2 regions of the Pseudomonas marincola genome follow, and region 2 is predicted to be linked to the other one. Evidence: predicted binding sites of a transcription regulator. Region 2 holds the regulator's gene; the other holds the start of a gene.
What was found. Region 2 encodes sigma-54, which starts transcription at its own class of promoters, with help from an activator protein. Its sites were predicted from a motif close to ANTGGCATNNANNTTGCTNT; they were not measured.
Positions count from the first base shown of each region.

Region 1: the regulator sigma-54 is predicted to act here: its motif matches at 10,162-10,181, upstream of glnA (glutamate--ammonia ligase).

Region 1 is NZ_LR215729.2:4,416,235-4,432,487, reverse strand. Features, by position in the region: gene argE (acetylornithine deacetylase) at 29-1,183, shown strand; gene argA (amino-acid N-acetyltransferase) at 1,295-2,593, shown strand; gene trmL (tRNA (uridine(34)/cytosine(34)/5-carboxymethylaminomethyluridine(34)-2'-O)-methyltransferase TrmL) at 2,604-3,086, opposite strand; gene PMYSY11_RS20250 (hypothetical protein) at 3,085-3,525, shown strand; gene PMYSY11_RS20245 (SRPBCC family protein) at 3,790-4,245, opposite strand; gene ntrC (nitrogen regulation protein NR(I)) at 4,570-6,006, opposite strand; gene glnL (nitrogen regulation protein NR(II)) at 6,003-7,088, opposite strand; gene PMYSY11_RS20230 (DUF4124 domain-containing protein) at 7,285-7,902, opposite strand; gene PMYSY11_RS20225 (DUF4124 domain-containing protein) at 7,912-8,463, opposite strand; gene glnA (glutamate--ammonia ligase) at 8,663-10,069, opposite strand; gene thiI (tRNA uracil 4-sulfurtransferase ThiI) at 10,396-11,850, shown strand; gene typA (translational GTPase TypA) at 12,013-13,824, shown strand; gene cptA (phosphoethanolamine transferase CptA) at 14,011-15,771, shown strand; gene PMYSY11_RS20200 (YkgJ family cysteine cluster protein) at 15,839-16,240, opposite strand.
Region 2 is NZ_LR215729.2:3,899,835-3,916,087, reverse strand. Features, by position in the region: gene mreD (rod shape-determining protein MreD) at 1-189, shown strand, start outside; gene PMYSY11_RS18085 (Maf family protein) at 217-813, shown strand; gene rng (ribonuclease G) at 995-2,452, shown strand; gene PMYSY11_RS18075 (YhdP family protein) at 2,484-6,299, shown strand; gene PMYSY11_RS18070 (carbon-nitrogen hydrolase family protein) at 6,363-7,211, shown strand; gene tldD (metalloprotease TldD) at 7,214-8,671, shown strand; gene yjgA (ribosome biogenesis factor YjgA) at 8,718-9,236, opposite strand; gene pmbA (metalloprotease PmbA) at 9,342-10,688, shown strand; gene PMYSY11_RS18050 (HPr family phosphocarrier protein) at 10,775-11,047, opposite strand; gene rapZ (RNase adapter RapZ) at 11,060-11,917, opposite strand; gene ptsN (PTS IIA-like nitrogen regulatory protein PtsN) at 11,929-12,393, opposite strand; gene hpf (ribosome hibernation-promoting factor, HPF/YfiA family) at 12,409-12,717, opposite strand; gene PMYSY11_RS18030 (RNA polymerase factor sigma-54) at 12,991-14,499, opposite strand; gene lptB (LPS export ABC transporter ATP-binding protein) at 14,627-15,352, opposite strand; gene lptA (lipopolysaccharide transport periplasmic protein LptA) at 15,355-15,900, opposite strand; gene lptC (LPS export ABC transporter periplasmic protein LptC) at 15,887-16,253, opposite strand, start outside.

The DNA of each region.
Region 1 (16,253 bases), 520 kb from region 2:
TTCCAGGCCGCCTGCGTGGAGACTGCTGATGCCACTGCCATCTTTCAAAGATCAATTTGCTGCGCTGATTGCTGCGCCTTCGGTGAGCTGTACCCAGGCTAACTGGGACCAGAGCAACCGGCCGGTGATCGAGCTGTTGTCTGCGTGGCTGGAAGATCTCGGCTTTAGCTGCGATGTGCAGGAAGTCTCTGCCGGCAAATTCAATCTGCTCGCCAGCTATGGTTCCGGCCCTGGCGGTTTAGTGCTGGCCGGGCATACCGATACTGTGCCGTTCGATGCCGAGTTGTGGCAGACCGACCCGCTCAAATTGACCGAGGCGGATGGCCGCTGGATCGGCTTGGGCAGTTGCGACATGAAGGGGTTCTTTGCCTTGATCATCGAGGCGGTGAAACCTTTGCTTGAGCAGCGCTTCTGCCAGCCATTGCTGATTCTGGCAACGTGCGATGAGGAAAGCTCGATGGCCGGTGCGCGCGCATTGGCCGAGGCGGGCAGGCCGCTGGGGCGGGCGGCGGTGATTGGTGAACCGACCAGCCTCAAGCCCATTCGCATGCACAAAGGCATCATGATGGAGCGCATCGACATTCTCGGGCGCAGTGGCCATTCGTCTGACCCGTCGCTCGGTCACAGTGCGCTGGAAGCCATGCAGGCGGTCATGGGTGAATTGCAGCAACTGCGCAAGCAGTGGCAAAGCGAGTTCAACAACGCCCAGTTCACTGTGCCGCAACCGACGCTGAATTTGGGCTGTATTCATGGTGGCGACAACCCCAATCGCATCTGCGGGCAATGCTCGCTGGAGTTCGACTTGCGCCCTTTACCGGGCATGCAACCCGAGGCACTGCGCGCGGCGATTCGCCAGAAGCTGCAGCCGCTGGCCGAGCTGCATCAGGTCAAAATCGACTATGCGCCGCTGTTCCCGAGTGTGCCGCCGTTCGCGCAGGATGCCGACTGCGAGCTGGTTCGCGTTGCCGAACGGCTCACCGGCCACACTGCAGCAGCAGTAGCCTTTGGCACCGAAGCACCTTATCTTCAGCAGCTTGGCTGTGAGACGCTGGTGCTCGGCCCCGGCAATATCGACTGCGCTCACCAACCCGGCGAGTACCTTGATATGTCACGTTTGCAGCCGACAGTGCGTCTGTTGGGTGAGCTGATACAACACTATTGCCTGACCCCGATTAAACCCTGAATGTGAGGAGCGCCCCGTTGATGCAGTTGCGACGATAACCGGTCGGTACGTTTTGCTGGAGTGAATGAGCCTGCAAAGGCTCCTTAATTTTCATGTTTCACAGGCACTTACATGCACGATTACGTCAACTGGCTGCGCCACGCTTCGCCCTACATCAACGCCCACCGTGACTGCACCTTTGTGGTGATGTTGCCCGGTGAGGGCGTTGCTCATCCCAACTTTGGTAATATCGTCCACGACCTGGTGCTGTTGCACAGCCTGGGTGTGCGACTGGTGCTGGTGCACGGCTCGCGCTCACAAATCGAGGCGCGTCTGAATGCGCGTGGCATCACGCCACATTTTCACCGCGACATGCGGGTTACAGACGGGCCAACCCTTGAGTGCGTAATCGACGCTGTTGGCCAACTGCGTATCGCCATTGAGGCGCGTCTGTCGATGGACATGGCCGCCTCGCCCATGCAGGGCGCCCGCTTGCGGGTTGCCAGCGGTAATTTCGTCACCGCGCGGCCTATTGGTGTGGTCGATGGCGTGGATTATCACCATACCGGCGAAGTGCGTCGGGTCGACCGCAAGGGCATTGGCCGTCTGCTGGATGAGCGCAGTATCGTGCTGCTGTCATCGCTCGGCTATTCGCCCACCGGAGAGATTTTCAATCTGGCCTGTGAAGACGTTGCCACCCGCGCTGCAATTGATCTGGGCGCCGACAAGCTGCTGCTGTTCGGGGCAGACTGCGGTCTGCTGGATGAAAATGGCGCGCTGATTCGCGAGTTGCGTCCCCAGCAGGTGCCGCAACACATGCAGCGTCTGGCTGGCAACTATCAGGCAGAGCTGCTCGAGGCGGCTGCACAGGCGTGCAAGGCTGGAGTGCGGCGCACGCATATCGTCAGCTACGCCGAAGACGGTGCGCTGCTCAACGAGCTGTTCACCCGCACCGGTAACGGTACGTTGGTGGCGCAGGAGCAATTCGAGTCTCTGCGCGAGGCGACCATTGATGATGTGGGCGGCTTGATCGAGCTGATCAGCCCGCTGGAAGATCAGGGCATTCTGGTACGCCGTTCGCGCGAGGTGCTGGAGCGCGAGATCGAGCAGTTCAGCATTGTCGAACGCGAAGGGCTGATTATTGCCTGCGCCGCGCTTTATCCAATTGCAGACTCGGACTTTGCTGAGCTGGCGTGCCTGGCGGTCAATCCAGCCTATCGCCACGGCGGTCGTGGCGATGAGCTGTTGGCACGGATCGAGTCGCGGGCCAGAGCGTTGGGCATGAAGACCCTGTTCGTGCTGACCACGCGCACCGCGCACTGGTTTCGTGAGCGTGGTTTTGTGCCCAGCAGCGTCGAGCGCCTGCCTGCTGCCCGCGCATCGCTGTACAACTTCCAGCGCAACTCCAAGGTCTTCGAGAAGGCGCTGTAAGCAGCGAACGTTATTCCGCGGGAGCGGGTTGCTCGGGCATGCTGAAGTTGTTCTGGCGCCAGGCCTCGTAAACCGCAACCGCGACGGTGTTCGACAGGTTCAGGCTTCGACAACCATCGCGCATCGGCAAGCGCACGCATTGCTCAACGGGCAGTGCGTCGCGCACATCCTGCGGCAGGCCACGGCTTTCCGGGCCAAACAAAAAGGCGTCACCGGGCTTGTAGGCCACTTCGTGAAAGGCCTGCGTGCCTTTGGTGGTGAAGGCAAACACACGTGGATTGCCCAGCGCCTGCAAGCAGCTGTCGAGGTCCGGATAGCGCTTCAGCGTGGCGTATTCGTGATAGTCCAGTCCGGCACGGCGCAGGCGTTTGTCGTCGAGCTCGAAGCCCAGCGGTTCAATCAAGTGCAAGTGGCTGCCGCTATTGGCGCAGAGCCTGATAATGTTGCCGGTATTGGGCGGGATTTCTGGTTGAAAAAGGATAACGTGAAACATGCGCGGCTCCGAGCGTGAAGGCGGGCAGTATTCTACCTCTGATAAGCCTCCAAGGCCGCGTCCGTGGTTAAGGGTTATTGCATCTCTGGCGATATTCGGCTTTTTAATCGGCCTGATGTTCGGAGATTTGCTGCGCCCCGATGCTGTCCGGCTGGAGCAGGTCGAGGTGGTCGATAACGGATTGTATCTGTGGTTCAACGAAGCGCCTCAGGTCAGCGAAAGCCTTCTTGATGGCGCTTACATGCTTGAGTTCGAGAGCCTTGGGCGTGAACAGCAGGGCGAGCTGTTGTTAGCGGGCAAGCCTGCCAATTGGCGGCTCAAGCGTCAGCAACGGCGTTTGCAACTGAGGGTTCTTGCGGCGCGAGGGTTGCTCGGTGACTGGCGTCTTGAGCAACTTGAGAAGCGTTGGAGGCTGAGTGTCAGCCTCCGGGAGGAATAAAAGAGGGGATTCCCCGGCCTGCCTGTACCAAGGTCCCCGAAACTGGGAATGCTTTACTTAATGCAGATACGATGCCAACTTTTGAATTTAAATAAATATCCATATAAATCAGTGACTTGCTGAATATTTGCGGCGACGCTGGATGATTTGCAGGGTTTTTTAAGTGAACCGCACGGGTGCACTGCACCGCGATAAAGCGCCGAAACTGGGCGTTGAAATAAAAAACGGGCTTCATGCCCGTTTTTTGTCGATGCGCAAATTGGATTACTGGTCTGCAATATCCGGCTCTACCAAGTGGGCCAGCTGCACAAGTGATTCCTGCCAGCCCAGATAGCACATCGCTTCTGGAATAACGGCGGGAATGCCAGCTTGAACAATGCTCAGCTCGGTGCCACAGACCACGCTTTTCAGGTCGATCGTGACACGCATCTCACCTACCAGATTGGGGTCGTCAAAGCGGTCGGTGTGGCAGATGCGCTGATTGGCGATCAGCTCAATGTATTCAACGCTGAACGCGTGGCTGCTGCCGGTGCTGAAATTGGTGAAAGACATGCGGTAACCCCCTCCGACGCGCACATCAATCTCTTCGATGGCGCCGGTAAAGCCAAAGGGCGGCAACCAGCGTTCCAGTGCGCTTTTATCAGTGAAGGCTTTGTAAACACGTTCGGCAGGCGCCCGCAGTACGCGGTGCAGTCGAACCGTACCTGTGGCATTAGGCATGGCGCGCTCCTGATTAGAATCAACCTATGACTGCGCTCAATAGCTGAGCCATGGCGCAGGCTATGAGCGAATGGAGTCTTCAATATAGGCTGAAATAATCAGTCGGGAGAAAGCCCCTCAACCGCCCGGCGCTTTCCCTGAATAAGGAGGCTGCGGGCGATTTGCTGTCGGTGCAGGCAAGTGAGTGTTGAATGCCAGCGAGTGGGTCAGGTGAAGAGGGTGGCTTCTTTGCCCACATGAAATTACTGCGATGAAACCAAAGCGCCCCCGATGCCTGATGCATTGGGGGCGCTTTTATTAACACTTAAGGCGTGTGGGGCTGACTCAGTTGTCGTCGTCGCTGTCGTCGTCGCCGCCGTCGATGTTCATGCCCAACTCTTTGATCTTGCGCGTCAGGGTGTTGCGACCCCAGCCGAGCAGCACTGCGGCGTCACGACGTCGGCCAGCGGTATGCTTGAGCGCCGTCTCGATCATGATGCGTTCAAAGGCCGGTACGGCGCTGTCGAGCAGGTTTGAGTTGCCGCGTGCCAGCGCTTGATCAGCCCACTGGCGCAAGGCTTGTTCCCAATTGCTGACCGGTGCGCTCTCTTGCGGCTGGGCGAGCAGCTCAGGCGGCAGGTCGCCAACATGCACTTCACGGCCTGACGCCATGACGGTGATCCAGCGGCAGGTGTTTTCCAGCTGGCGCACGTTACCTGGCCACGGCAAATGCTGCAGGTAGTCTTCGGTTTCGCGTTTCAGCAGTTTCGGCTCAACCGCCAGCTCAAGCGCGGCGCGGCTGAGGAAATGCCGTGCGAGTGTCGGGATGTCTTCGCGGCGGTCCGACAGGCGTGGAATATGAATGCGGATTACGTTGAGGCGGTGGAACAAGTCTTCACGGAACTTGCCATCGTTGACCAGCGTTTCGAGGTTCTGGTGAGTCGCCGCAATGATGCGCACATCAACCTTGACCGGGACATGGCCGCCGACCCGATAAAATTCGCCGTCGGCCAGTACGCGCAGCAAGCGGGTTTGGGTGTCGGCCGGCATATCGCCGATTTCATCGAGGAACAGCGTGCCGCCGTCGGCTTGCTCGAAGCGGCCGCGACGCAGGTTGGCCGCGCCGGTGAATGCGCCTTTTTCGTGGCCGAACAGCTCGGATTCCATCAAGTCCTTGGGAATCGCAGCCATGTTCAGCGCAATGAATGGTGATGCCGAGCGTGGGCTGTGCCGATGCAGGGCGTGGGCGACCAGTTCTTTACCGGTGCCCGACTCGCCATTGATCAGCACGGTGATGTTGGAGTGCGAAAGACGGCCGATGGCGCGGAATACTTCCTGCATCGCCGGCGCTTCGCCGATGATTTCCGGCGTTTGTGCAGCCACTGCCGGAACGTTGAGGTTCTGCTGTTCCTGCGCGTGCTGAATCGCCCGCTTGACCAGCGAAACTGCCTCGTCAACGTCGAACGGCTTGGGCAGGTATTCGAATGCGCCGCCCTGATAAGAGGCCACAGCGCTGTCGAGATCCGAATGCGCAGTCATGATGATGACTGGCAGGCGCGGATGCATTTCGCGGATTTTAGCCAGCAACTCCAGGCCGCTCGCGCCCGGCATGCGGATGTCCGAGATGATCACATCGGGCTGTTGGCGCGTTAGCCGACTGATCAAGCCGTCTGCACTTTCGAAACTCTGAGTAGTCATGCCCTCTTGTTGCAGGGCTTTTTCCAACACCCAGCGGATGGAACGGTCGTCGTCGACGATCCATACGGTTTCACTGTGACTCATGACGGAGTTACTCCTTGTTCCAGCGGCAAAAAGATTGAGAACACGGTGTGGCCGGGATGGCTTTCACACTCAATCAAACCCTGATGCTGACTGATGATGTTCTGAGTAATGGCCAGGCCCAGACCGGTGCCATCGGCACGTCCGCTGACCATGGGGTAGAAGATGGTTTCTTGCAGCTCGGACGGAATTCCCGGTCCGTTGTCGATGATCTCGATTTTAGTCACCAGGCGATGACGAACATGCGCGATGGTGAACTGGCGCAATGCGCGGGTGCGCAGGGTGATCCGGCCGAGGCGAATATCGCTGAGCGGTGCCAGCGCCTGCATGGCGTTGCGCACAATATTGAGCACGGCCTGAATCATTTGTTCGCGGTCGATCAGTACATCCGGGATGCTCGGATCGTAGTCGCGTACCAAGGTGATGCCGCCTTGCGATTCGGCCTCGACCAAATTGCTCACACGCTCCAGCACTTCGTGAATGTTGGTCATGGCCAGCAGCGGCAGCTTGTTTGAGCCAAGCATGCGGTCGACCAGATTACGCAGCCGGTCGGCTTCCTCGATGATTACGTTGGTGTAATCCTTGAGGCTCTCTTCCGGCAGTTCACGCGCCAGCAGTTGCGCCGCGCCGCGAATGCCGCCGAGTGGGTTCTTGATCTCGTGGGCCAGCCCGCGCACCAACATCTTGGTGGTTTCCTGCTTGGACAACTGCGCTTCTTCTTTGGTGATGCGCAACAAGCGGTCACGCGGCAGCACTTCCAGCAGCAGCAGGGTTTCGCCTTTATTGAATAACGGCGTTACGGCGTAGTCGACGGTCAATGTTTGCCCGGACGCCGAGGTCAGTGTCGCTTCGCGCTTGTTGAACGGGTGCGCTTCTTCAACCGCCTGGCGCAGGGAAATCAGCGCCTCTTGCGATTCGGTGAACAGTTCGCTGATGAATTGGCCGTGGCTGCGTTGCCCACTGACAGCCAGCAGCATCTCTGCCGCCGGATTCATGTACTCAAGGCGCAGGTCGGCATTGAGTAGCAAGGTGGCGGTGGTCAGATTGTCGAGCAACAGGCGGTGCAGTGCGTCATTAATGATCATAGGCTTGGGCATTCCGGCAGTTGTCTAGAAAATGCAAGAAGCAAACCAAAGCCCCGAAAAGTCGCAATAAACAGCGTTATTTCGGCGCTTAGCGAATGGTTTAGTGCAAATAGCGGGTTTTGCTGCGACCCAAAATGGGGAGAGTATAGGATTCGACGTGCAGCGGCGCACCGAGATGGTGCGACGCGTTGTCAGGTCAGATAAACGGGACGAAAGGGATGTCCGGCTCTTCGGGTTTTTCGTCGATCGGGCATTCCGGACGAACGCCGTATTCAGGCAGTTGGCAGGGCTTGGCCATGCGTCGCTGAGCCAACGAGGTGCGCAAGATATGCACCGGCTGGTTGGGGGTGCGCTCGACGGTACGGTCCTGCTCATCAATTATTTCAACTGATAACTGGTGCGTACCTCGGTCGAGATTCTCCAGCGGGAATACCGGGCTGGTGCCGGCTTCGCCTGTCACGTTGCCATCCAGCAACAGGCGATAGCGATGGCCTTGTTGCAGGGTCGGCTCGCTGGTGGCGCTGACAATCAGGTCACCGTTATTGCTGCGTATGGTGGCGTCCGGCTGCGGCACCAGAATGCGCAGCAATTGATAGTGAACTTGCGGCTCTGCGGGCTTCTCAACCTTGGTGACCGGCGCTCTGGTTTGCCCGGGCACTGGCATGGTGTTGGTGGTAGGCAGCTCAACGCGTTTGGCGTTGCCTGCCCTGGGTTTGTCGGTGAAGACCCGATTCCCTTCGGCATCAATGTAGGTGTAGACCTGCGCCGCTGCGGAAAAGCTCAACAGCATCAGGCAAAGCATAATGAGGCGCATGATTAAGGGTTATGGGCTCTTGCGTGGAGTGGGTTTGTTAAGTGCCGGGCTGTTGGTGCTCACCCGTTGCACGGTAATCGTAACGCTGTCGCTCTGTTGTACCGGGCCATTTGAACCAACGACCCGAACGGCTAACGTGTGCTCGCCACGGTCAGCATTGGTTACTTGCAGCATCGGTACGCTGCTGGTTTGTCCGTATGGCTGGCCGTCGAGGATCAACTGAAAGCGATGCGCCGGGCTCAGGCGCGGATCAATCTGTACGCCCACGCTGAATGTGCCGTTGTTGGCGCGCAGGGCTTCATCGTCCGGCAGATTGGTCAGTTGCAGGGTGCGGTAAGGCGCCACCTGTTCTTCTGAATCAGACTGGTTGATGGGTGGCGGCATACTGGGCTGCTGAATCTCGACCGTATTGGTCGGTTCAACTTCAACAGTCTCAACCTTGGTGCCGTCAGGCGGCTGATTGGTATACGCGGTATTACCATTGGCGTCAGTGTATTTATAGATTTGAGCGCTAACGGGCAGTGCGATTACCAGCAGTGCGCAAGTGAGCATGCGGCGCATGGTGAGTCTCCCAATTATTGACCCTTGTAGATTTGCACCGCCAGACGCTACTGGCAAGCGACTTGGCTGCGAGCTGCGTCACTGCTGCGCAATTTTGGCCTCTGTCGGGCTAACTCATCGTAAGCGGGTGTTTCCGTTTAAAAGACTCCTAACGCAATGAGGCCACCCGAAGGTGGCCTCATTTTGCAGCTCGCAGGTTTTAGACGCTGTAGTACAGGTCGTATTCCAGCGGGTGTACGAAGGTGCGTACTTTGATTTCTTCTTCGTGCTTGAGCTCAAGGTAAGCATCGATGAAGTCGTCGCTGAATACGCCGCCTTTGGTCAGGAACGCACGACCTTTGTCCAGCTCTTCCAGGGCTTCTTTCAGGCTGCCGCAAACCTGTGGGATTAACTTGCCTTCTTCTGGTGGCAGGTCGTACAGGTTCTTGTCAGCTGCATCGCCAGGGTGGATCTTGTTCTGGATACCATCGATACCGGCCATCAGCAGTGCTGCGAAAGCCAGGTATGGGTTGGCAGCCGGATCCGGGAAGCGAGCTTCGATACGACGAGCTTTAGGGCTCGAAACGTAAGGAATACGGATGGAAGCCGAACGGTTACGTGCCGAGTAGGCCAGCATAACAGGTGCTTCGAAACCTGGGACCAGACGCTTGTACGAGTTGGTCGACGGGTTGGTGAAGCCGTTCAGTGCTTTACCGTGCTTGATGATACCGCCGATGAAGTACAGAGCGGTGTCAGACAGGCCGGCATAGCCTTCGCCGGAGAAGGTGTTCTTGCCGTCTTTGGAGATCGACATGTGAACGTGCATACCCGAGCCGTTGTCGCCGTACAGTGGCTTAGGCATGAAGGTAGCAGTTTTGCCGTAGGCATCAGCTACGTTGTGTACGCAGTACTTCAGGGTCTGAACTTCGTCAGCCTTGGCTACCAGCGTGTTGAACTTAACGCCGATTTCGTTCTGGCCGGCAGTCGCCACTTCGTGGTGGTGAACTTCGATGACCAGGCCCATATCTTCCATGGCATTACACATGGCAGTACGGATTTCGTGGTCGTGGTCGCACGGCGGAACTGGGAAATAACCACCTTTAACAGCAGGACGGTGGCCTTTGTTGCCACCTTCGATGTCTGCGTCAGTGTTCCAGGAACCCTGCTCAGAGAAAATTTTGAACATCGAGCCGGAGATGTCCGACTTGAACTTCACTTCGTCGAAGATGAAGAACTCAGGCTCCGGGCCTACGAATACGGTGTCACCGATACCGGTCGACTTGAGGAACTCTTCAGCGCGCTTGGCGATCGAGCGAGGGTCGCGATCGTAGCCTTGCATGGTGCTTGGTTCGATGATGTCGCAAACCAGAATCAGGGTTGGCTCTTCGGTGAACGGGTCGAGCACAGCAGTGTCGTCAACCGGCATCAGGATCATGTCGGAGGCTTCGATGCCTTTCCAGCCGTGGATGGAGGAGCCGTCGAACATTTTGCCGTGTTCGAAGAATTCGTCGTCCAGTGCGTCGCGAGCCGGCATGGTTACGTGGTGCTGCTTACCCTTGGTGTCAGTGAAGCGCAGGTCTACCCACTTCACGTCGTGTTCTTTAATAAGTTGAATCGACTTCGACATGCTGTCCTCCAGGTGGATAAGGCTCTTTCTGTTGAGCCCTCAAAGTTCAGTAAAGCCTGCGGATACTCCGCCAGGACTCTCTGCCTCACAAGGGAGCAAATTGCATGCCAGTGCACTGTGATGGGTAAAAAGCCAGAAATACTGGCGTATCGGCGTGTTTGCGGTCAGTTTTAGAAAATGCATGCACCAATCTGGCTCTTTATGAAACTGCGACGCACCAATATAGAGCGCTGAAAATGCGCTGTAAGTTTTTTGATCAAACCTTGAGCAATTTCCGGTATAATCCGCGCCCCTGTTTTTTCGCGAGCTTGGCGCGCGTTGCTTCCATGAAACTGATCGTAAAAGTTTTCCCAGAAATCACCATCAAGAGCCGGCCAGTTCGCAAGAACTTCATCCGGCAATTGGCGAAGAACATCCGTTCGGTGCTCCGCGATCTCGATCCGCAGCTGCTGGTTACGGGTGTGTGGGACAACCTGGAAGTCGAAACCAAGATTACCGATGAAAAGATCCTGCGCGAGATGACTGAGCGTCTCAGTTGCACGCCAGGCATCGTTCACTTCCTCGAAGTTAACGAATATCCGCTGGGTGATTTTGATGATGTGCTGGAAAAATGCAAAAAGCATTTCGCCCATCAGCTGCCCGGCAAGATTTTTTCTGTGCGCTGTAAGCGTGCAGGCAAGCATGATTTCAGCTCGATGGACATCGAACGCTATGTTGGCAGCCAGTTGCGCCAGCAGTGCGGTGCGGCCGGGATTTCGCTGAAAGAGCCTGAAGTTGTGGTGCGCATGGAAATTCGCGATCAGCGTCTTTTCGTTATCCACAATCAACACGAAAGCATTGGCGGCTACCCGCTGGGCTCGGTTGAGCAGACCCTGGTCTTGATGTCCGGTGGTTTCGATTCGACCGTTGCGGCGTACCAGATGATGCGCCGTGGCATGGTCACGCATTTCTGCTTCTTCAATCTGGGCGGTCGTGCCCACGAATTGGGCGTGATGGAAGTTGCGCACTATTTATGGAAGAAGTTCGGCAGCTCCCAGCGCGTTCTGTTTGTCAGCGTGCCGTTTGAGGAAGTGCTCGGCGAGATTCTGCAGAAGGTTGATAACAGCCAGATGGGCGTTGTGCTCAAGCGCATGATGCTGCGCGCCTCGGCGCAGGTTGCAGACCGTCTGAATATTGATGCGCTGGTGACCGGCGAAGCCATTTCGCAGGTGTCGAGCCAGACACTGCCGAACCTTTCGGTGATCGATTCGGTGACCGACAAGCTGGTACTGCGTCCGCTGATTGCCAGCCACAAGCAAGACATTATTGATACCGCGACAAAAATCGGCACCGCCGAATTTGCCCGCCATATGCCTGAGTACTGCGGCGTAATCTCGGTGAATCCGACTACGCGCGCCAAGCGCGACCGGATAATTTATGAAGAACAGCAGTTCGACATGGCGATTCTTGAGCGTGCGCTTGAGCGCGCCACTCAGCTGCCGATCGACAAAGTCATCGACGAGTTGGGCAAGGATATTGCTGTGGAAGAGGTCGGCGAAGTGCTGGCCGGCCAGGTAGTCATTGATATCCGTCATCCGGATAGTGCCGAGGACGAGCCGCTTGAGCTGCCCGGTATCGAAGTGCAGACGCTGCCGTTCTATGCCCTGAACAGCCGCTTCAAGGAGCTGGACGCCAATCGCCAATATCTCCTTTATTGCGATAAAGGCGTCATGAGCCGTTTGCATGCTCACCACTTGTTAAACGAGGGGCATGCCAATGTGCGCGTTTATCGTCCGACATAGAACGCCCGGGTTGAATGGCGGAAGCATCCGCCATCGCCCTCCCGACATGAAGACGGCGTAAAACAGCGCCTGTGCACTTACGCCGTCTAGCAGAATTTATATTTAGTTAATACTCGCCGCCTAAACTATGCGGCAACCGAATCCTCTGATTGAGATACACAAGTGATCGATAATCTACGTAACATCGCCATCATCGCCCACGTTGACCACGGTAAAACTACCCTGGTAGACAAACTCCTGCGCCAGTCCGGCACGCTTGATCGTAAAGAGCTTGAAAACGAGCGCGTGATGGACAGCAACGACCAGGAAAAAGAACGTGGTATTACCATTCTGGCGAAAAACACCGCGCTGAAATGGCACGACTACGACATCAACATCGTAGACACCCCGGGGCACGCCGACTTCGGTGGTGAAGTAGAGCGTGTAATGAGCATGGTTGACTCCGTGCTGCTGGTGGTTGACGCCCAAGACGGCCCGATGCCACAGACTCGCTTCGTAACGCAGAAAGCGTTCAAAGCCGGCCTGCGCCCAATCGTTGTAATCAACAAGATCGACCGTCCGGGCGCGCGTCCTGACTGGGTTGTTGACCAGATTTTCGACCTGTTCGACAACCTCGGTGCAACCGAAGAGCAGCTCGACTTCCCAATCGTTTATTGCAGCGCCCTGAACGGTATTGCAGGTCTTGAGCACGACAACCTGCAAGACAACATGGACCCGCTGTTCCAGGCGATCATCGACCACGTACCGGCTCCGGCTGTAGACGTTGATGGCCCGTTCCAGATGCAGATCTCGCAGCTGGACTACAACAGCTTCCTCGGTGTTATCGGTATCGGCCGTATCGCCCGCGGTAAGGTCAAGACCAACACTCCGGTTACCGCTATCGGTACCGACGGCAAGAAGCGCAACGGCCGTATCCTCAAGATCATGGGCCACTCGGGCCTGCAGCGCGTTGAAGTCGGCGAAGCTCAAGCCGGTGACATCGTTTGCGTCAGCGGCATGGACGAACTGTTCATCTCCGACACTCTGTGCGATCCGCTGACCGTTGAGGCGCTGGAGCCACTGACCGTTGACGAGCCAACCGTGAGCATGACCTTCCAGGTTAACGACTCGCCGTTCTGCGGTAAGGAAGGCAAGTTCGTCACCAGCCGTAACATCAAAGAGCGTCTGGACAAAGAACTGCTGTACAACGTGGCACTGCGCGTTGAAGAAGGCGACAGCGCTGACAAGTTCAAGGTCTCTGGCCGTGGCGAACTGCACCTCTCGGTACTGATCGAAACCATGCGTCGCGAAGGCTTCGAACTGGCTGTAGGTCGTCCTGAAGTAATCATCCGCATGGTTGACGGCGTTAAGCACGAACCATTCGAAAACGTCACCATCGACCTGGAAGAGCAGCATCAGGGCCCGATGATGGAACAGATGGGTAACCGTAAAGGCGACCTGACCAACATGGTTCCGGATGGCAAAGGCCGTGTACGTCTTGAGTACACCATTCCTGCGCGTGGCCTGATCGGCTTCCGTAACCAGTTCCTGACCCTGACTTCGGGTTCGGGCATCCTGACCAGCATCTTCAGCCACTATGGCCCGATGAAGTCGGGTGACATGGGCGGCCGCGTTCAGGGCGTTCTGGTTTCGAGCGCTACCGGTAAGGCACTGACTTACTCGCTGGAAACCCTGCAGGCGCGCGGCAAGCTGTTCCTCGGCCACGGCGATGACGTGTACGAAGGCATGCTGGTTGGTATCAACAGCCGTGACAACGACCTGGTTGTTAACCCAACCAAGGGTAAGAAGCTCGACAACATGCGTGCTTCCGGTAAAGACGAAACCATCGCACTGGTTCCGCCAATCCGTTACACCCTCGAACAGGCTCTGGAATTCATCGAAGACGACGAACTGGCTGAAATCACGCCTAAGTCGATCCGTCTGCGCAAGAAGTTCCTGCTTGAGACTGACCGTAAGCGTGCCAGCAAGAACTAAGTTCTAGCCAAGCGCTAAAAACCCCGCCAGTTCCGCTGGCGGGGTTTTTTATGGGTGGCAGAAATTATCTTGGATCTGAGGACATTTTTTTCACAGTCCGATTGCTAGCATCCGAGACCTTGATAACGCATTGCTCTGTGCCACTGCATGCGAGCTGTGAGCGATCGACTGGTTTAGGAGTTATTAATGCAATCATCTAACGCCAAGGAAAGGCAGGGTTGGGACTGGGCGGGGCTCGCCTGGTTATTCCTGTTCTTCTGGTATTTTTCGGGTGTTACCCAGGTTCTGATTCAACTGACCGGGACTAACGGTTTCACCAGTTTTCGTCAGGCATTCCTGGTCAGTGGCCTCTGGCTGATCCCGGTTTTACTGTTTCCCTCCAAGACTAAAAGCATTGCCGGTGGCATCGGTATCGTCCTCTGGCTGACCTCTTTGATTGGTCTGGGCTACTTCTGCATCTACGGCCAGCAGTTCTCACAAAGCGTCATCTTCATCATGTTCGAGTCGAACATGGCTGAGAGCACCGAGTATTTCGGGCAGTACTTTGTCTGGTGGATGGTGCCCGTCTACCTGATTTACACGCTCGGTGCGTGGTTGATCTGGCGCAAAGTGCGCCCGTTGCATTCGGGTAAGTCGCAGTCGTATGCGCTGGCCGTCATCTTGGTGCTTTCGCTGATTGGCTATCCAGCGGTGCGCGAGTACCAGAAAAGCGGCCCGACGCAGGCCGCCATCGACAAATTTGAAGGGCGCTTCGAGCCCGCCGTGCCCTGGCAGTTGGTGGTGGGCTACAACAAGTACCGCAAGCAACTGGAAAACATGAACACCTTGCTTGAGGGCAATGCCAAGCTTGCGCCGCTGACCAATATGGTCGAGGCGCGTGCGGATCAGCCGTCAACGCTGGTGCTGGTGATTGGCGAATCGACTAACCGTCAACGCATGAGCCTGTATGGCTACAACCGCGAAACCACGCCGGAACTGGACAAGTTGCGCGATCAGTTGCAGGTGTTCGATAACGTGGTTACGCCACGGCCCTACACCATCGAAGCCCTGCAACAGGTGCTGACCTTTGCTGATGAGAACAATCCCGATGGTTACCTGAGCACGCCTTCGATCATCAACATGATGGAGCAGGCGGGTTACAAGACCTTCTGGATCACTAACCAGCAGACCATGACCAAGCGCAACACCATGCTCACCACGTTCTCCAAGCAGACCGACGAGCAGGTTTATCTGAACAACAACCTCAATCAGAATGCGCGCCAGTACGACGGCGATGTGCTCAAACCGTTCAACAAGGCACTGGCCGACAAGGCCCCGCGTAAACTGATTGTGGTGCACTTGCTCGGTACGCACATGCGCTACAAGTACCGCTACCCCGAAGAGTTTGAGAAATTCACGGATAACAGCGGTGTGCCGAAATGGGTCACCGAAGATCAGATGCCAACCTACAACAGCTACGACAACGCGGTGCTGTACAACGACTTTGTGGTCTCTAGCCTGATCAAGCAATTCTCGGCCAGTCAGCCAGACGGTTTCCTGCTGTATCTGTCTGATCACGGCGAGGCGGTGTTCGACTCGGCCGATGGCGGTGTGATTGGGCGCAACGAAGGCAAGCCGACAGCGCCGATGTACACCATTCCGTTCATTGTCTGGGCTTCGGACAAGTGGAAACAGCACAGCTCGTTCGACTTCAAGTCGATGCTCAGTCGCCCCTACAGCAGCGCTAACCTGATCCATACATGGGCAGATCTGGCGGGCTTGAGCTTCGCTGAGTTGGACAAGAGCAAGAGCCTGATCAGCGATCAGTTCACCGTGCGGCCGCAGATTATCGGCGACCCGAGTCAGCCTAAGTCGTTAATCGACTTCAGCATGATCAAGACCCGTAAGAACCATCCGGCGCCGGATGAACAGGTGAGCAACCAGCCGCTGATAAAAAGCGGAACTTGATCCGCTGCTACAGGTTTGCACCCGCCCATAAAAAATCCCGCCGATGCGGGATTTTTTATGCCTGCTGTCAGCGAACAGCTTTGGGGATGTACGCGCAGTAACCGGGGCGCGGGCCAATCTTCGGGTGATTGCGGCAGGTTTCCGGGCGCTTGTCGTAAATGGTGCACAGGCGCGTTTTGCGATCGAGATACAGGCAGTCGTTGTTCGACATGCGCGTCAGGGTAAAGATGCCCGACTTCTGGTTATAACGCTCGACGATGCCTTCTTTCTGCAAACGCTTGGCGACATTCTTCGGCGGGTCGCCACGCTCGAACTCATCGACCACGCCCATGCGAATCAAGTCGCTGATGCGCACCTCAACAGGCAGCGTGCAGCAGCTGGAGTTGCAGCTGTGACACATGTCGCTGGTGTATTTGGCCCACGTGTCGAGGCGGTCAATTTCTGCGGCGGCGATCAGGTTGTTTTTCATCGGTCTGCTAAGC
Region 2 (16,253 bases):
TCGCAGCAGTGCATTGTTCTGCTGATGGTCTTTGGCCTCGCGCAGCTGGTTCAGTTGTGGCTCAACGCACTCACCGGCAACCGCCCGCCGACTCTGGTTTTTATCCTGCCAGCGGTGGTCAGCGCCTTGCTGTGGCCTTGGGTCTCGATGATCCTGCGCTGGTTGCAGCAGCGTTTCGGCGTTAACTAACCCCTCCATCAAGCTCGGGATATCCAAATGGCTTCGTTGTATCTGGCTTCAAGTTCACCGCGCCGCAGTGAGCTTCTGCAACAGATAGGCGTGCCGTTCACGCTGTGCATCGCGCCTGTCGACGAGACGCCGTTTGCTGGCGAATTGCCCTGCGAGTACGTGCAGCGTCTTGCGCTCGCCAAGGCGCAAGCGGCGCTTGCCAGCTTGCCTGAGGGCGACGCGGTCGTGCTTGGCGCCGATACGGCTGTAGTCCTTGGTCAGCAAATTCTCGGCAAGCCTTTGGATCGGGATGATGCATTGGCGACGTTGCGTAGCCTGTCTGGTCGTGAGCATCAGGTATTAAGTGCCGTGGCAGTGGTCAGTGCGCAACGATCAGACGTTCGTGTTGTCAGTACTGCCGTGACATTTCGCGCGCTCAGTGACGCCGAGATCGAAGCCTACTGGGCCACGGGCGAACCCTGCGATAAAGCGGGAAGCTACGGCATTCAGGGGCTTGCAGGGGTGTTTGTGACGCAGTTGCAAGGCAGCTATTCGGCCGTTGTGGGTTTGCCGTTGTGCGAAACAGCCGAGCTACTGGCCAGTTTCGATGTTGCCTGCTGGCAGGACAGCAAGCGCACACTTTGATCACAGATTCTTCAGTGTATGGCGATGATTGAGGCTGTGTATCGCCGACAGTCGCTTTTCTGATTTGTCGCCTGCGCAGCAGATCGCTTACTCTCGTGACATTACGCTGTAAGCTCTCGTCGCCTGCCTCGCGGCATACGTTGCAAGATGCAGCTAGCACCCTCCCGGATGAGACGGACACATGAGTGAAGAAATTCTGATCAATATCACGCCAATGGAATCGCGCGTGGCGGTGGTTGAAAATGGTGTCCTGCAAGAGGTTCATGTCGAGCGTACGCAGCGCCGCGGGATCGTGGGCAATATCTACAAGGGTAAAGTCGTGCGGGTTCTGCCTGGTATGCAGGCCGCTTTTGTCGATATCGGCCTGGAGCGTGCGGCATTTATCCATGCCTCGGAAATCTCCACGCGCGAAGGCGCGGCCGTCGAGAGCATCAGTGCGCTGGTGCACGATGGGCAAAGCCTGGTGGTGCAAGTTACTAAAGACCCAATCGGCAGCAAGGGCGCACGCCTGACCACGCAGCTGTCGATTCCTTCACGTTATCTGGTTTACATGCCGCGCACTGCGCACGTCGGCATTTCGCTGAAGATCGAAGATGAAGTGGAGCGTGAGCGTCTCAAGCAAGTGGTCACCGACTGCATCGCAGCGGAAGGTATTGAGGAAGTCGGCGGATTCATTCTGCGCACGGCGGCCGAAGGTGCCGGCGCCGATGAGATTCTGATAGATATCCGTTACCTGCGCCGCCAATGGCAGCAGATTCATCAGCAGATGCAAAGCTGCCCTGCGCCCACGCTGATTTATGAAGACCTCAATCTGGCCATGCGCACATTGCGTGATCTGGTCAGCTTGCGCACTGAAAAGCTGCGGGTCGACTCGCGCGAAACCTTCCAGAAAATCACCCAGTTCGTCGATGAGCTGATGCCGGAAATTGCCGATCGCCTGGAACATTATCCGGGTGAACGGCCGATTTTTGATCTGTACGGCGTTGAGGATGAAATCCAGCGCGCTCTGGAACGCAAAGTGCCGTTGAAGTCCGGCGGCTATCTGGTGATCGATCCAACTGAAGCGATGAGCACCATCGACGTCAACACCGGCGCGTTCGTGGGGCATCGCACGCTTGAAGAAACCATTTTCAAAACTAATCTTGAAGCGGCGACAGCGATCGCGCGGCAACTGCGCCTGCGCAATCTGGGTGGCATCATCATTATCGATTTTATCGACATGGAAGACCTGGAACATCAACGTCAGGTTCTGCGCACGCTGGAGAAGCAGCTGGAGCGCGACCATGCCAAAACCAACATCATCGGTATAACCGAGCTGGGTTTAGTGCAGATGACTCGCAAACGCACGCGTGAAAGCCTTGAGCAGGTGCTGTGTGAGCCATGTGAGGGTTGTCAGGGTCGCGGCAAACTCAAAACCCCGGAAACCATCTGCTACGAAATTTTCCGAGAAATTCTGCGCGAGGCGCGGGCGTACCAGGCTGAAGGTTATCGGGTGCTGGCGAATCAGCGGGTCGTCGATCGCCTGCTCGATGAAGAGTCTGGCAATGTTGCCGATCTTGAGGCATTCATCGGCCGCACCATCAAGTTTCAGGTCGAGACCATGTACTCACAGGAGCAATACGATGTGGTCTTGCTCTAGCGTGTCGCGCACGCCAAACGAGCGCCGCTAAGTGCTGGCGCTAAGTCGGGGTATCTCGGCGCTGTTGCGTTGGGGGTTGGCGCTGCTTGCCTTGCTGTTGGTGCTGGCAGCGATTTACGTGAGCGTTGGTCGCGTGCTGTCGCCGATGGTGGCCGACTACCGTGATGAAGTGGCGACCAAAGCCACTGAGCTGCTGCAAATGCCGGTGTCGATTGGCCGACTGGAAGGCGGCTGGCACGGTTTCGCCCCGGAGCTTATCGCCCATGATCTGGTGCTGGGCGAGGCGGACGATGCGTTCAAGCTGAGCCGGGTCAGCCTCATTCCTGATTTACTGCAAAGCCTGCTCAGGCGTCAGCCACGCATTGCCCATTTGGTTGTCGAGGGCTTGCGCCTGAGCGCGCAGCAAGACGCCGAAGGCAAATGGAGTGTTGCAGGCTTGCCGCAGCCCAAAGCCAGTGCGCCCGTAGATATGCAGCAGGTGCTGCAACAGCTGAAGTCGCTGGAGCAGGTCTCCTTGCACGACAGCCAGGTGACTGTCGAGGCGAATGCTCAGCCGCCAGTCACCCTCAAAGCGATCAATCTGACCTTGCGTCGAACGCTTCAGGGCCAGCGCCTGGATATGCGCCTGCACCTGCCCAACGGCAAGCCGCTGGAGTTACAAGTCAACGCGGATCTCAACGCGCAGGACTGGCAAGCCTCGAGCCTCGATGCATACTTGAAGGTGGCGCCTGGCGATTGGGCTGACTGGATTCCGCCGTCCTACATCGGCGCCTGGCATTTGCAGCAGGCGCAACTGGGCGGTGAGGCCTGGCTGAGCTGGCGCGATGGCGGTGTACAGCGGGCAGTGACGCGCATGGTCGTGGCGAATCTGCAGGTGGCCCTGGCTGAGCAGGAACCCGTCGCGCTGCAAGACATCAAGCTCAACAGTTATTTCGCTGCCAACGAACAAGGTTTTACCTTGCGCATGGCTGACCTTGGCCTGCGCATAGGCGAGGAGCTTTGGGGCAAGGTCCAGCTCGGCATTACCCGCAAGGTTGCTGATGACACTTGGCAGCTAAGCGCCGATCAGTTCGATGTCACGCCGTTGGTGCCACTGGTAACTGCGCTCGCGCCGTTGTCCGAGAATGGCCGCAAGATCATCGAGACCCTGCAACCGCATGGCAAGTTGAACAACCTGCAACTGGCTTTCAAACCGCAGGCCGAGTTGGCCCGGCGTTTGAGCTTTTCCGCCAATCTCGACAGGGTTGGGTTCTCGGCGTTTGAAGCATCGCCTTCGGTGCAGAACATCAGCGGCAGCGTCGAGGGCGATATCGGCCACGGCGTGGTGCATGTCGATGCCGAAGAGTTCTCCCTGCATCTGGCAACCCTGTTCCCCAAGCCCTGGGTTTATACCAAGGTCAACGGCCAGTTTGACTGGACCTGGGACGATGCCGGCGTAACGCTGCGCAGCCCTTACCTGCAAGCGATCGGCCCGGAAGGTAAAGCGGGCGCTGATTTCATTATCCGTTTGCTGGCTGATCCAGAAGCGGAAGATTACATGGACCTACGCGTGGGGATTCGCGAAGGCGATGCGAGCTACACCAGCAAGTACCTGCCAACCCGCGTGCCGAGTTTCAGCCCGCAACTGGGCAAATGGCTGACTGACTCGATCAAAGGCGGCGCGGTAAGTCAGGGCTTCTTCCAGTATCAGGGCTCGATCAATCACGGATCGCCGCCAACCGCGCACAACATCAGCCTGTTCTTTGATGTTGACGACGCCGAACTGGATTACCAGCCCGGTTGGCCGGCTCTGAGCAAGGCCAAGGCGCAGGTTCGGGTTGAAGACACTGGCGTGCGCATCGACGTTGCCAAGGGCCAAATACTCAACAGCACGGTTACCGATGCGACAGCCAATATCGCGCTGGGCGTTCCCGGCGGCGATACGCATCTGTTGATCGACGGCAAGCTGGCCAGCAACGTTGGTGATGCCATGCAGATCCTTCAGGATTCGCCGTTGCCCACGGCTGAAACCTTTGCCGGCTGGAAAGGCCAAGGGGCGCTCGAAGGGGCGCTGAAACTCGATTTGCCGCTGCAGGACATGAGCAAGGTTGTGGTGCAGGTGGATTTCAGCAGCAAGGATTCATCGCTGACCATCGCCTCGCCAAAGCTTGAGCTGAGCAAGATCAAGGGTGACTTCAATTTTGATTCCCGCAAGGGCCTCAGCGCCGAAGGTTTGAGTGCGCGGGCACTCGGCCACACGGTGACCGGCAAGGCCGTTGCCGGCACGCCAGAAGGCGCTAGCAATACCCTGTTCGACCTGAAAGGCAAGGTTGCGCTGGAGACGTTAACCCAATGGCTGGCGTTCACCCAACCGATACCAGCCAACGGTGTTATTCCGTATCGGCTGAGGATCAATCTGGGCGCGCAAGACAGCTATCTGCAGGTTAATTCCGATTTGCAGGGCCTGGCCATCGACCTTCCTGAGCCGCTGGGCAAGCCTGCTGCAAGCAGCAGCGATGCAGAGTTCAAGATGAGCCTTGGTACAGTGCCCGCGACCTACACGGTGCAATATGCCGACCGCGCCAGCCTGGCTTATACCGCAGGGGCTGAGAACTTCCTGGATGGCGGTGGCCGCCTGGTGCTTGGAGCCGGGCGGGCGCAGCCCGGTCGTAACAAGGGCCTTAATATCAGTGGGCGCATTGCCGAGCTGGATGTCGAAGCGTGGCAGGTCGCGATCAAGCCGTATCAGAATGCCCCGGTGGGGGATGCCAAGCAGCTGCTCAACGAGGCGCGCCTGCGCATTGATCATTTCAAGGGCATGGGCGTCGAGGCGGATAATCTCAACCTCGATTTGAAGCGCACAGGCGCGGCCTGGTCGGTGGGGCTCGACAGTTCATTGGCCAAGGGCCAGGTTAAATTGCCCGATACTTCCAGCACGCCAATCGTGGTCAATCTGGATTACCTCAAGTTGCCCGCACCCAAGCCTACAGCCGACGACGCGCCTGCCCCGGATGTTCTGGGCTCGATTAACCCGGCCGATGTTCCGCCCATAGACCTCAATATCAAACTTGTCTCGCTGGGCGAGCGTCAGCTCGGCAGTTGGTCATTCAATGCCCGGCCGCTGGCCAACGGTGTGCAATTCAGCAATCTGGCCTTGCAACTCAGCGGCGCCACCATGAGCGGCACTGTCGGCTGGCAGGGCGCGGCGGGCAGCGCCAGCAGCTGGTACAAGGGCCGTCTGGAAGGTGAGAATCTGGTTGATACGCTGGTGGCGTGGGGATTTGCACCATCGGCTACCAGCGAAAGTTATCACCTTGATGTAGACGGTCACTGGCCAGGTTCGCCGGCGGGTTTTGCGCTGGCGCGTTTCAGCGGTTCGATGGACGCCTCGCTGAAGAAAGGCCAGTTTGTCGAGGTCAAGGGCTCGGCGAATGCCTTGCGAATTTTTGGCTTGCTCAACTTCAACTCGATCGGCCGACGCCTGCGCCTGGACTTCTCTGACCTGTTTGGCAAAGGCCTCAGCTACGACCGGGTGAAGGGCTTGCTGGTCGCCACCGATGGGGTTTACGTCACCAAAGAGCCATTGGCGCTCAAGGGACCATCGAGCAACGTCGAAGTTAACGGCACCCTCGATCTGGCGCGCGAGGTCATCGACGCGAAGTTGCTGGTGACGCTGCCGGTCAGTAACAACCTGCCGTTGGCGGTGATCATTGCCGGATTCAACCCGGCCATCGGCGGTGCGCTTTTCGTTGCCGATAAACTGCTCGGTGACAATATCGCCCGCTTGGCGAGTGTGCAGTACGACATCAAGGGGCCGCTCAGTGACCCCGAATTCACCTTTGACAAACCGTTTGAAAAACAGAAGTAGCGGCGCAAACGGGCAATCGCCCAGCGCCCACGCTTGTTGTTCTCAGCGCTTGCAGGAGCCGGTATGACACTCGCGGTTATCCAGATGGTCAGTCTGCCTGATGTCATGGCCAACCTGCAGGCCGCGCGTCATTTGCTCGAGCGCGCGGCAGAAGGCGGAGCCAGGCTTGCGGTTCTGCCTGAAAACTTTGCCGCCATGGGGCGTCGTGATCTGGCCACGCTGAGCCGTGAAGAGGCGCTGGGGACCGGGCCAATTCTGCCTTGGTTGAAAAAAGCCGCCAGTGACTTCAACCTATGGATAGTGGCTGGCACGTTGCCGTTGCCACCAGATGGTCAGCCGGATGCCAGACCCAATGCCTGTTCCCTGCTGATTGATGATCGCGGCGAACGTGTGGCCCGTTACGACAAACTGCATCTGTTTGATGTGGATGTTGCCGACAGCCGGGGGCGATACCGGGAATCTGATGACTACGCCTACGGTGGCCAGGTTGTGGTGGCTGACACGCCCGTGGGTCGCCTCGGTTTGACCGTTTGCTATGACCTGCGGTTTCCTGAGTTGTATGGCGCTCTGCGTGATGCTGGCGCCGAATTGATCAGCGCGCCGTCGGCGTTTACCGCCGTGACGGGCGCTGCCCATTGGCACGTATTGATCCGCGCCCGGGCGATTGAGACCCAGTGCTACGTGCTGGCCGCCGCGCAGGGTGGAACCCACGCAGGTGGCCGCGAGACGTTTGGCCATGCGGCGATTGTCGACCCTTGGGGGCGGGTTGTGGTGGAACAGGCCTCTGGCGAGGCGATGCTGCTGGCCCCGCGTGATGCGGTCGAGCAGGCCAGCATTCGCCAGCAAATGCCGGTCATCCGGCATAAACGATTTTTTGCAGCGGCCGAACCGCGGCTGCCAGGTTTGGAGTAGTTATGAGCGATATGTTGTTATCCGTGTCCGAGCATATGTTGAGTCCTGGCGGCATGAGCCTCGACCTGTTGCCGGGTGTGCTGGGCGAATTGGCCGGCCCCGGTATCGATGCGGCGGACCTGTATTTCCAGAGTCAGGTTTCTGAGACCTGGGTGCTGGAAGACGGCATCGTCAAAGAGGGCAGTTTCAATCTCGATCAGGGCGTGGGCGTGCGTGCGCAGTCCGGTGAGAAAACCGGTTTCGCCTACAGCAACGCAATTACCCCGGATGCGCTGAGCCAGGCCGCTCAGGCTGCCCGATCGATTGCGCGCGCCGGCCAGAATGGCACGGTTCAGGCTTTCAAAACTGCACAGATTTCGCCCCTGTATGCGCCACAGAATCCGCTGGACGTGTTGGACCGTGCGCAAAAGGTCGAACTGCTGAAAGAGATCGATCAAGCCACACGTGCGCTGGACTCGCGTATCAAGCAAGTCACCGTCAGCCTGGCTGGTGTCTGGGACCGCATTCTAGTAGCCGCGACTGACGGCAGCCTGGCGGCGGATATTCGTCCGCTGGTGCGCTTTAACGTCAGCGTTATTGTCGAGCACAACGGTCGTCGCGAGCGCGGCGGGCATGGCGGCGGCGGGCGCACCGACTATCGCTACTTCCTTGAGCGCGAAGCCAATAATGAGACCCGGGCAATGGGTTACGCCCGTGAGGCGTTGCGTCAGGCCTTGGTCAATCTTGAAGCCATTGCCGCGCCGGCTGGCAGTATGCCGGTGGTAATGGGCGCCGGTTGGTCTGGCGTGCTGCTGCACGAAGCGGTGGGCCATGGTCTGGAAGGTGACTTCAATCGCAAGGGCAGTTCGGCCTACAGCGGGCGGATTGGTGAGAAAGTGGCGTCGAGCCTGTGCACTATCGTCGACGACGGTACGCTGGCAGAGCGCCGCGGCTCGTTGAGTGTCGACGACGAAGGCACTCCGACCCAGTGCACCACATTGATCGAGAATGGCATTCTCAAGGGCTACATGCAGGACAAGCTCAATGCGCGGCTGATGGGCGTTGGCGCAACCGGTAACGGCCGCCGTGAATCCTATGCGCACCTGCCAATGCCGCGGATGACCAATACCTACATGTTGGCGGGTGAGAGCGATCCTGAAGAGATCATCCGTTCGGTGAAGAAAGGCATCTACTGCGCCAACCTCGGGGGCGGTCAGGTGGACATCACCAGCGGCAAGTTCGTGTTCTCGACCAGCGAAGCCTATTTGATCGAAGACGGCAAGATTACTGCGCCGGTCAAAGGCGCAACACTGATTGGCAATGGCCCGGAGGCGATGAGCCGGGTGTCTATGGTGGGTAACGATCTGGCGCTGGACAGTGGCGTCGGCACTTGCGGTAAAGACGGCCAGTCGGTGCCGGTTGGCGTGGGTCAGCCGACCTTGAAGATTGATGCGATTACCGTCGGTGGTACCGGCGCGTAACAGGGATAAGGGCTTGGGTGGAGTCTGACTCCACCCTGACGATGGCTTAACGCAAACCGCGTTGAGTTTCGTCCAGCTCGCGGATGTATTTAAAGATTTTGCGTGAAGCGGCTGGTGCTTTGTTCTGCGCCAGTTCGTGCTGGGCCTGACGGATCAGGTTGCGCAGGTGTTGGCGGTCGGTCTCGGGGTATTCGATTACGAATTTCTCGAGAATGGCGTCATCGCCGGCAATTAACCGGTCGCGCCAGCGTTCAAGGCCGTGAAAACGCTCGTTGTATTGGCGGGTAGAGGCGTCCAGTTGGTCGAGGAGGGTAAGAATCGCCTCAATGTCCTGGTCACGCATTAACCGGCCAATGAATTGGACGTGGCGTTTTTTGGCCGAGTTGGCCGTGTGCTTGGGTGCCTCTTCGAGGGCTTTGCGCAGGGCATCGGTCAGCGGTAGCTTGTTCAGCAGGTCCGGCTTTAGGGTGGTCAGGCGTTGTCCAAGATCTTGCAGAGCATGCAGCTCGCGTTTGACTTGGGTTTTGCTCTTCTCATCGGAGAAGTCATCAAGGTATTCAGACATGGGGACAATCCAGTGGATAACGTCGTCATGATAGCAGCAAGTTTCTGACTGCAAACGTCCGGCCATAGGCTGATGACGTATGAAGTTGATAAATCAGGAGTGGTTATGAGTGCAGTAGAAGTGGTCGGCCCACAAGGTTTGCCCGCATTGCAGGCGCAAGTGGAGCAAATTCTCGCCGAAGCCAAGAAGCAGGGCGCCAGTGCCTGCGAGGTTGCCGTGTCGGTCGAACAGGGCCTCTCGACCAGTGTGCGTCAGCGTGAAGTAGAAACGGTTGAATTTAACCGTGACCAGGGATTTGGGATCACCCTGTACGTGGGTCAGCGTAAAGGTTCTGCGAGCACTTCGGCGAGTGGCGACGCGGCCATTCGCGAAACGGTAGCGGCGGCGTTGGCGATTGCCAAGCATGCCTCCGAAGATGAGTGTTCCGGTTTGGCAGATGCCGGCCTGATGGCGCGTGAGCTGCCGGATCTGGACCTTTATCACGCCTGGTCAATAAGCCCGGAGCAGGCTATCGAGCAAGCGTTGCAATGCGAGGCCGCGGCCTTTGCTACCGATGCGCGGATTAAGAATGCCGACGGCACCTCGCTCAGTACGCACCAAGGCTGCCGGATTTATGGCAACAGCCATGGCTTTATCGGTGGTTATGCCAGTACGCGTCATAGTCTCAGCTGCGTGATGATTGCCGAGCAGGACGGCCAGATGCAGCGCGATTACTGGTACGACGTTAATCGTCAGGGCGAGATGTTAGCGAGTGCTGAAAGCATTGGCCGTCGCGCCGCTTTGCGTGCCGTCAGCCGCTTGGGCGCGCGTCCGGTGCCTACTTGCGAAGTGCCGGTGCTGTTTTCGGCTGAGCTGGCGACTGGCTTGTTTGGCAGTTTCCTCGGCGCCATTTCGGGCGGCAGCATCTACCGCAAGTCTTCATTCCTTGAGGGCACTATCGGCGAGCAATTGTTTCCGCAATGGCTGAATATTGATGAACGCCCGCATATTCCGCGTGCAATGGGCAGCGCAGCCTTTGATGGTGACGGCCTTGCAACTTACGCCAAGTCATTCGTCGAGAGCGGTGAGCTGTTGAGCTATGTGTTGGGCACCTACTCAGGCCGTAAGCTGGGAATGCCAAGTACTGCAAACGCCGGCGGCGTGCATAACCTGTTCGTCAGCCATGGCGATGAAGACCAGCAGGCGCTGATCAAGCGCATGGGGCGCGGGCTGTTGGTCACTGAGCTGATGGGCCACGGCCTGAACATGGTGACCGGCGATTACTCGCGCGGCGCTGGCGGTTACTGGGTAGAAAACGGCGAGATCCAGTTCCCGGTGCAGGAAGTGACCATTGCCGGCAACATGCGTGACATGTTCAAGCAAATCGTCGCGGTGGGTAATGACTTGGAACTGCGCAGCAATATTCGCACGGGTTCAGTGCTGATTGAGCGCATGACCGTCGCCGGCTCTTAAGTCGCCGTAGCGTCATTTGCCAAAACCAGCACCCAATAAAAAAGCAGACGTTTAGGGCGTCTGCTTTTTTTGTGCGCGTAAAGGGGCTATTCGCCTTCGTCGAAGAAGTTATTGATCAACTCGATCAGTGCTTCAAGCGCCTCTTGTTCCTGCTCGCCTTCGGTGTGCAGGTGTACAGGGGTGCCTTTACCGGCGGCCAGCATCATTACCGCCATGATGCTTTTACCATCGACCAGGCTTTCTGGGCTGCGGCCAACACGAACTGTGCACGGGAAACGGCCGGCCACGCCCACAAACTTGGCGGCGGCGCGGGCATGCAGGCCCAGCTTGTTGATGATGATGATTTCGCAAGCAGGCATCGCGCCTAATCCTTAGCTGAGGTCGCGGTGGCGAACCTGAACATTCTTCAGTTGAGTTTTAAGCGCTTCACTCAGGCGCTGGGCCAGGTACACGGAGCGATGTCGCCCGCCAGTGCAGCCAATGGCGACGGTCACGTAGGCGCGGTTGCTGGCAGCGATACGCGGCAGCCATTTCTGCAGATAACCGGCGATGTCCTGATACATCTCTTCCACTTCGGGTTCGGCGCTCAGGTAGTCATTGATTGGCTGATCCAGACCGCTGTAGTCGCGCAGCTCAGGTTTCCAGTACGGGTTCGGCAGGCAACGCACGTCGAACACCAGATCGGCATCAACTGGCAGGCCACGTTTGAATCCGAAAGACTCAACCAGATAAGCAGTGCCCGGCGCCGGTTGTTTGAGCAGGCGCAGGGTTAGCGTGTCACGTAGTTGGTAGAGATTGAGATGAGTGGTGTCGATGCGCAGGTCGGCAAGGTCGATAATCGGCTCGAGCAACTTGCTTTCATCGCCGATAGCCTCGGACAGCGAGCGATGCTCGGAGGTCAGCGGGTGACGTCTGCGTGTTTCCGAGAAGCGCTTGAGCAGGGTGTCCTGCGCGGCATCGAGGTAGACAATATCGCAGCGGATGTTGCGGTCACGAACCTGACGCAGTAGCTCGGGGAAGCGCTTGAGCTGGCTGGGCATGTTGCGCGCATCAATCGACACCGCCACAAAAGGTTGCAGCTGCTCGGGATGCAGCAAGGCCCGTTCCGCCAACTCGGGTAACAAGTCGGCAGGCAAGTTGTCGATGCAGTAGTAACCGTTGTCTTCGAGGACATCAAGGGCCGTACTTTTGCCCGAGCCCGAACGACCGCTGACGATGATTAAGCGCATAGGGCTATTTCCTACTGGCCGCTTTGTACGTCCACTACAACGTCATAGAGGGCCTGATTGCTGTCAGCATGGCGCAGGCGTTCACGGACTTCGTTGCGGTCTAGCATGCTGGCAATCTGGCGCAGCAACTCGAGGTGCTCGTCAGTTGCCGCTTCCGGAACCAGCAATACAAACAGCAGGTCGACGGGAGCGCCGTCAATGGCGTCGAAGTCGACTGCTGAGTCAAGTCTGAGTACCGCACTCACCGGCGCACTACAGCCTGGCAGACGACAATGCGGGATCGCAATGCCATTACCAAAACCGGTGGAGCCGAGTTTTTCGCGGGCAATCAGGCTTTCAAAAATGTCTTGGCCGTCAAGGTCGCTCAAGTCACGAGCGACCAGATTGGCGATTTGTTCAAGAACACGTTTTTTACTGCCGCCCGGCACGTTCACAAGGGAACGGCCGGGGGTCAGGATGTCTTCAAGTCGGATCATAGGAGGTGAGCGATGTCAGCGGGCCATAGCGCCTTGCTGACGGTCGAGCTGCTTTTCCTTGTGCTTGATAAGTTGTCGGTCAAGTTTGTCTGTTAGTAAATCGATTGCTGCGTACATGTCATCGTGTTCAGCGTTGGCAACGACTTCGCCGCCCGCTATGTGCAAGGTCGCTTCAATTTTCTGCTTGAGCTTCTCGACCTCCATGATGACTTGTACATTGGTGATCTTATCGAAGTGGCGTTCTAATCGACTGAGTTTCTCCTCGATATAGTCACGCAGGGCGTCGGTCACATCCAGCTGGTGTCCACTGATGTTGACTTGCATACCGCTTTCTCCTTGTTGCCGTGTAGTAGTGACAGGCAATTTGCCTGCCGCCGGAACACTGAAGCTTGCTCACTTACCCTGTAGCGGTTCTGCGGTGCTGTGTAACGCTGTTTGACGCGGGTTGTGTTGCCTCAAACATGTCGGACCTGCATATCACCCAGAGTAAGCAGATTGTCTGCCGGGTCGCTTCGGCTTCTGCCGTGCGCTTTGCTCAGCCCTGATATCAGTATGGCTGTTTTGCAGGAAAGCACAGGGTTTGCTTTGGCGACTCCCTCACATTAATCGTTTGCGCTCGCTGGACGGTGCTATGCCGAGTGACTCACGGTATTTGGCAACGGTGCGGCGAGCGACTTGAATACCTTGTGCCTCCAGTAAACCAGCGATCTTGCTGTCGCTCAATGGCTTTTTTGCATTTTCCGCAGCAACCAGTTTTTTAATGATTGCGCGAATCGCTGTCGACGAGCATTCACCGCCTTCAGAGGTGCTTACGTGGCTTGAGAAGAAATATTTCAACTCGTAAATGCCGCGTGGTGTGTGCATGAATTTTTGCGTGGTGACGCGTGAAATCGTCGATTCGTGCATACCGACTGCCTCGGCAATATCGTGCAGAACCAGCGGTTTCATGGCCTCGTCACCGTAGTCGAGGAAGCCGCGCTGGTGCTCGACAATCTGCGTGGCAACCTTCATCAGGGTTTCATTGCGACTCTGCAAGCTCTTGATGAACCAGCGCGCCTCCTGCAACTGATTACGCATGAAGGTGTTGTCGGCGCTGGAGTCTGCGCGGCGCACGAAACCAGCGTACTGCGGGTTGACCCGTAAGCGCGGCATGGCTTCCTGGTTGAGTTCTACCAGCCAGCGGTCATTGTGTTTGCGCACAATGACGTCGGGGACTACATACTCCGGCTCGCCAGACTCGATTTGCGAGCCGGGGCGCGGGTTGAGGCTCTGAATCAGCTCAATGACCTGACGCAGTTCGTCTTCCTTGAGCTTCATGCGGCGCATCAGTTGGCTGTAGTCGCGGCTGCCCAGCAGGTCGAGATAATCATTTGCCAGACGCTGGGCTTCAGCCAGCCAAGGTGTTTTTGCGGGCAGTTGGCGCAGCTGCAGCAACAGGCACTCGCTGAGGGTGCGTGCGGCAATGCCGGCGGGCTCGAACTGCTGAATGCGGTGCAGAACGGCTTCGACTTCATCAAGCTCGATGTCGAGTTCCGGGTCGAATGCGCTGACCACTTCGTCGAGGGTTTCTTCGAGATAACCCTGCTGATTGATGCAGTCGATCAGGGTCGCCGCGATAAGCCGGTCTTTGTCCGACATTGGCGACAGGTTGAGTTGCCACAACAAATGGCTTTGCAGGCTTTCGCCTGTCGAGGTGCGCGTGGTGAAGTCCCACTCGTCATCGTCGTTGCTAGGCAGGCTGCTGGCGCTTGTCTGATAAACGTCTTCCCAGGCGGTATCAACCGGCAGCTCATTGGGAATGCGCTCATTCCACTCGCCATCTTCCAGGTTGTCTACGGTTTGCGACGGTTCCTGATAAGTCGGTTCCTGGAAATTGGCCTCTTCCTGATTCGGTGAGGCAGCCGTTTCCGCTCCGTCAGCCATAGGGTCGGAATTATCGAAGTCGTCGCCATCTTCTTGGCGCTCGAGCATCGGATTGGACTCCAACGCCTCCTGAATCTCTTGTTGCAGATCCAGGGTTGAGAGTTGAAGTAGGCGGATGGCTTGTTGCAGCTGAGGCGTCATCGTCAGCTGCTGGCCCATCTTCAGGACTAGCGATGGTTTCATTGCAGACCTTATTAACCGGCGTCTATGCGCAATCCACTACAGGGCATTTGAGCCACAAGGAGGCAGAGTATATGCCTTTCCCCGTGGCCTTTGCCTAGCACTGCTTTTGAGTTTGGGCATGATTCGGCTAGAGCCTGAACTCATGTCCCAAATAGACTTCTTTTACAATCTCGTTGGCCAGAATGGCTTCGGAGTCACCTTCGGCAATCAGTTGGCCGTCACTGACAATGTACGCAGTTTCGCAAATATCCAGCGTTTCGCGAACGTTGTGGTCGGTGATCAGAACGCCAATACCTTTGGCTTTCAGGTGGTGAATAATCTGTTTGATGTCCCCGACCGAAATCGGGTCCACCCCGGCAAATGGTTCGTCGAGCAGTATGAATTTAGGCGCCGTGGCCAGTGCGCGGGCAATTTCAACCCGACGACGTTCACCACCCGACAAGCTCATGCCGAGATTATCGCGGATGTGGTGAATATGAAATTCTTCGAGAAGGCTTTCCATCTCCGCGTGACGCGCAGCACGGTCGAGCTCCTTACGGGTCTCGAGAATCGCCATGATGTTGTCCGAGACGCTGAGCTTGCGAAAGATCGACGCTTCCTGCGGCAGGTAACCAATGCCGGCGCGCGCGCGGCCATGCATCGGCAGGTGGCTGACATCCAGGTCGTCGATCAAGACGCGACCCTGATCAGCCTGCACCAAACCTACAATCATGTAGAAGCAGGTGGTTTTACCGGCGCCGTTAGGCCCGAGCAGGCCAACAATCTGTCCGCTTTCGATGTTCAGGCTGACGTCACGCACGACCTGGCGGCTTTTATAGCTTTTGGCCAAATGCTGGGCTTTCAGAATCGCCATCGTTATTCGGCCGCCTGTGGTTCAGCTGGTTTGCTTTTCGGCTGGATAACCATGTCGATGCGCGGGCGCGGTGTGGTGATCTGGTTGCCCGTGGCGCGACCGGCATTAACGATCTGACGCTGCGTGTCGTAGACGATTTTCTCGCCTTCGAAGGTATTACCTTCTTGAATGACCTTGGCCTGATCGATCAGGACAATGCGATTCTTGCTGGCAAAGTACTGGATGGTAAGGCCATAGGCTTTAACCAGTTCTTTGTCTTCTGCGGGCTTCTGCTCGTAATAAGCCGGTGTGCCGACAGAGGTGAACACGTCGATATCACCTTGAGCAGTTTGCGTGATCGTCACGGTATTGCCGGTGATCTTCATGGTGCCCTGAGTGATGATCACATCGCCGCGGTACACGGCTACGCCCTGTTTATCATCCAGTTCGGCGCTGTCTGCTTGCACGCGAATGGGCTGATCTTTGTCAGAAGGCAGCGCCCAGGCATTGAAGCTGCCGAATGTGGCGCCCAAGCTGAGCAGAAGGGGAAGGGTTTTAACGAACCTCATGCTGGCCTCTTACTTTGGACAGAAGGAGCATCCTGCTGTCATCCAAATATGCTTTCATTCCGACCGCGGTCGTTACGCCGTTGGCAGCGTCGATTCTAACGGCTTGCTCAGTCTGCGCATATTGTTTATCGGGGAATACTGTCAGTCTGCTGGTATTGAGTATGGTCGGGCGGCCTTTTGCATCGGTGCGCTCGACCTTCACTTTGTCGATCAGCTCGACTTCCTGGCCGCCAGGGCCAATCTCGCCTTTTTCGCTGCGAACGTGCCACGGGTATTCCGTGCCACGGTAAAGCATCAGGTTAGGCAGCGTCACGTTGGTGATGTCGGTCGCCTTGAAGTGTTCCAGCTTGTCG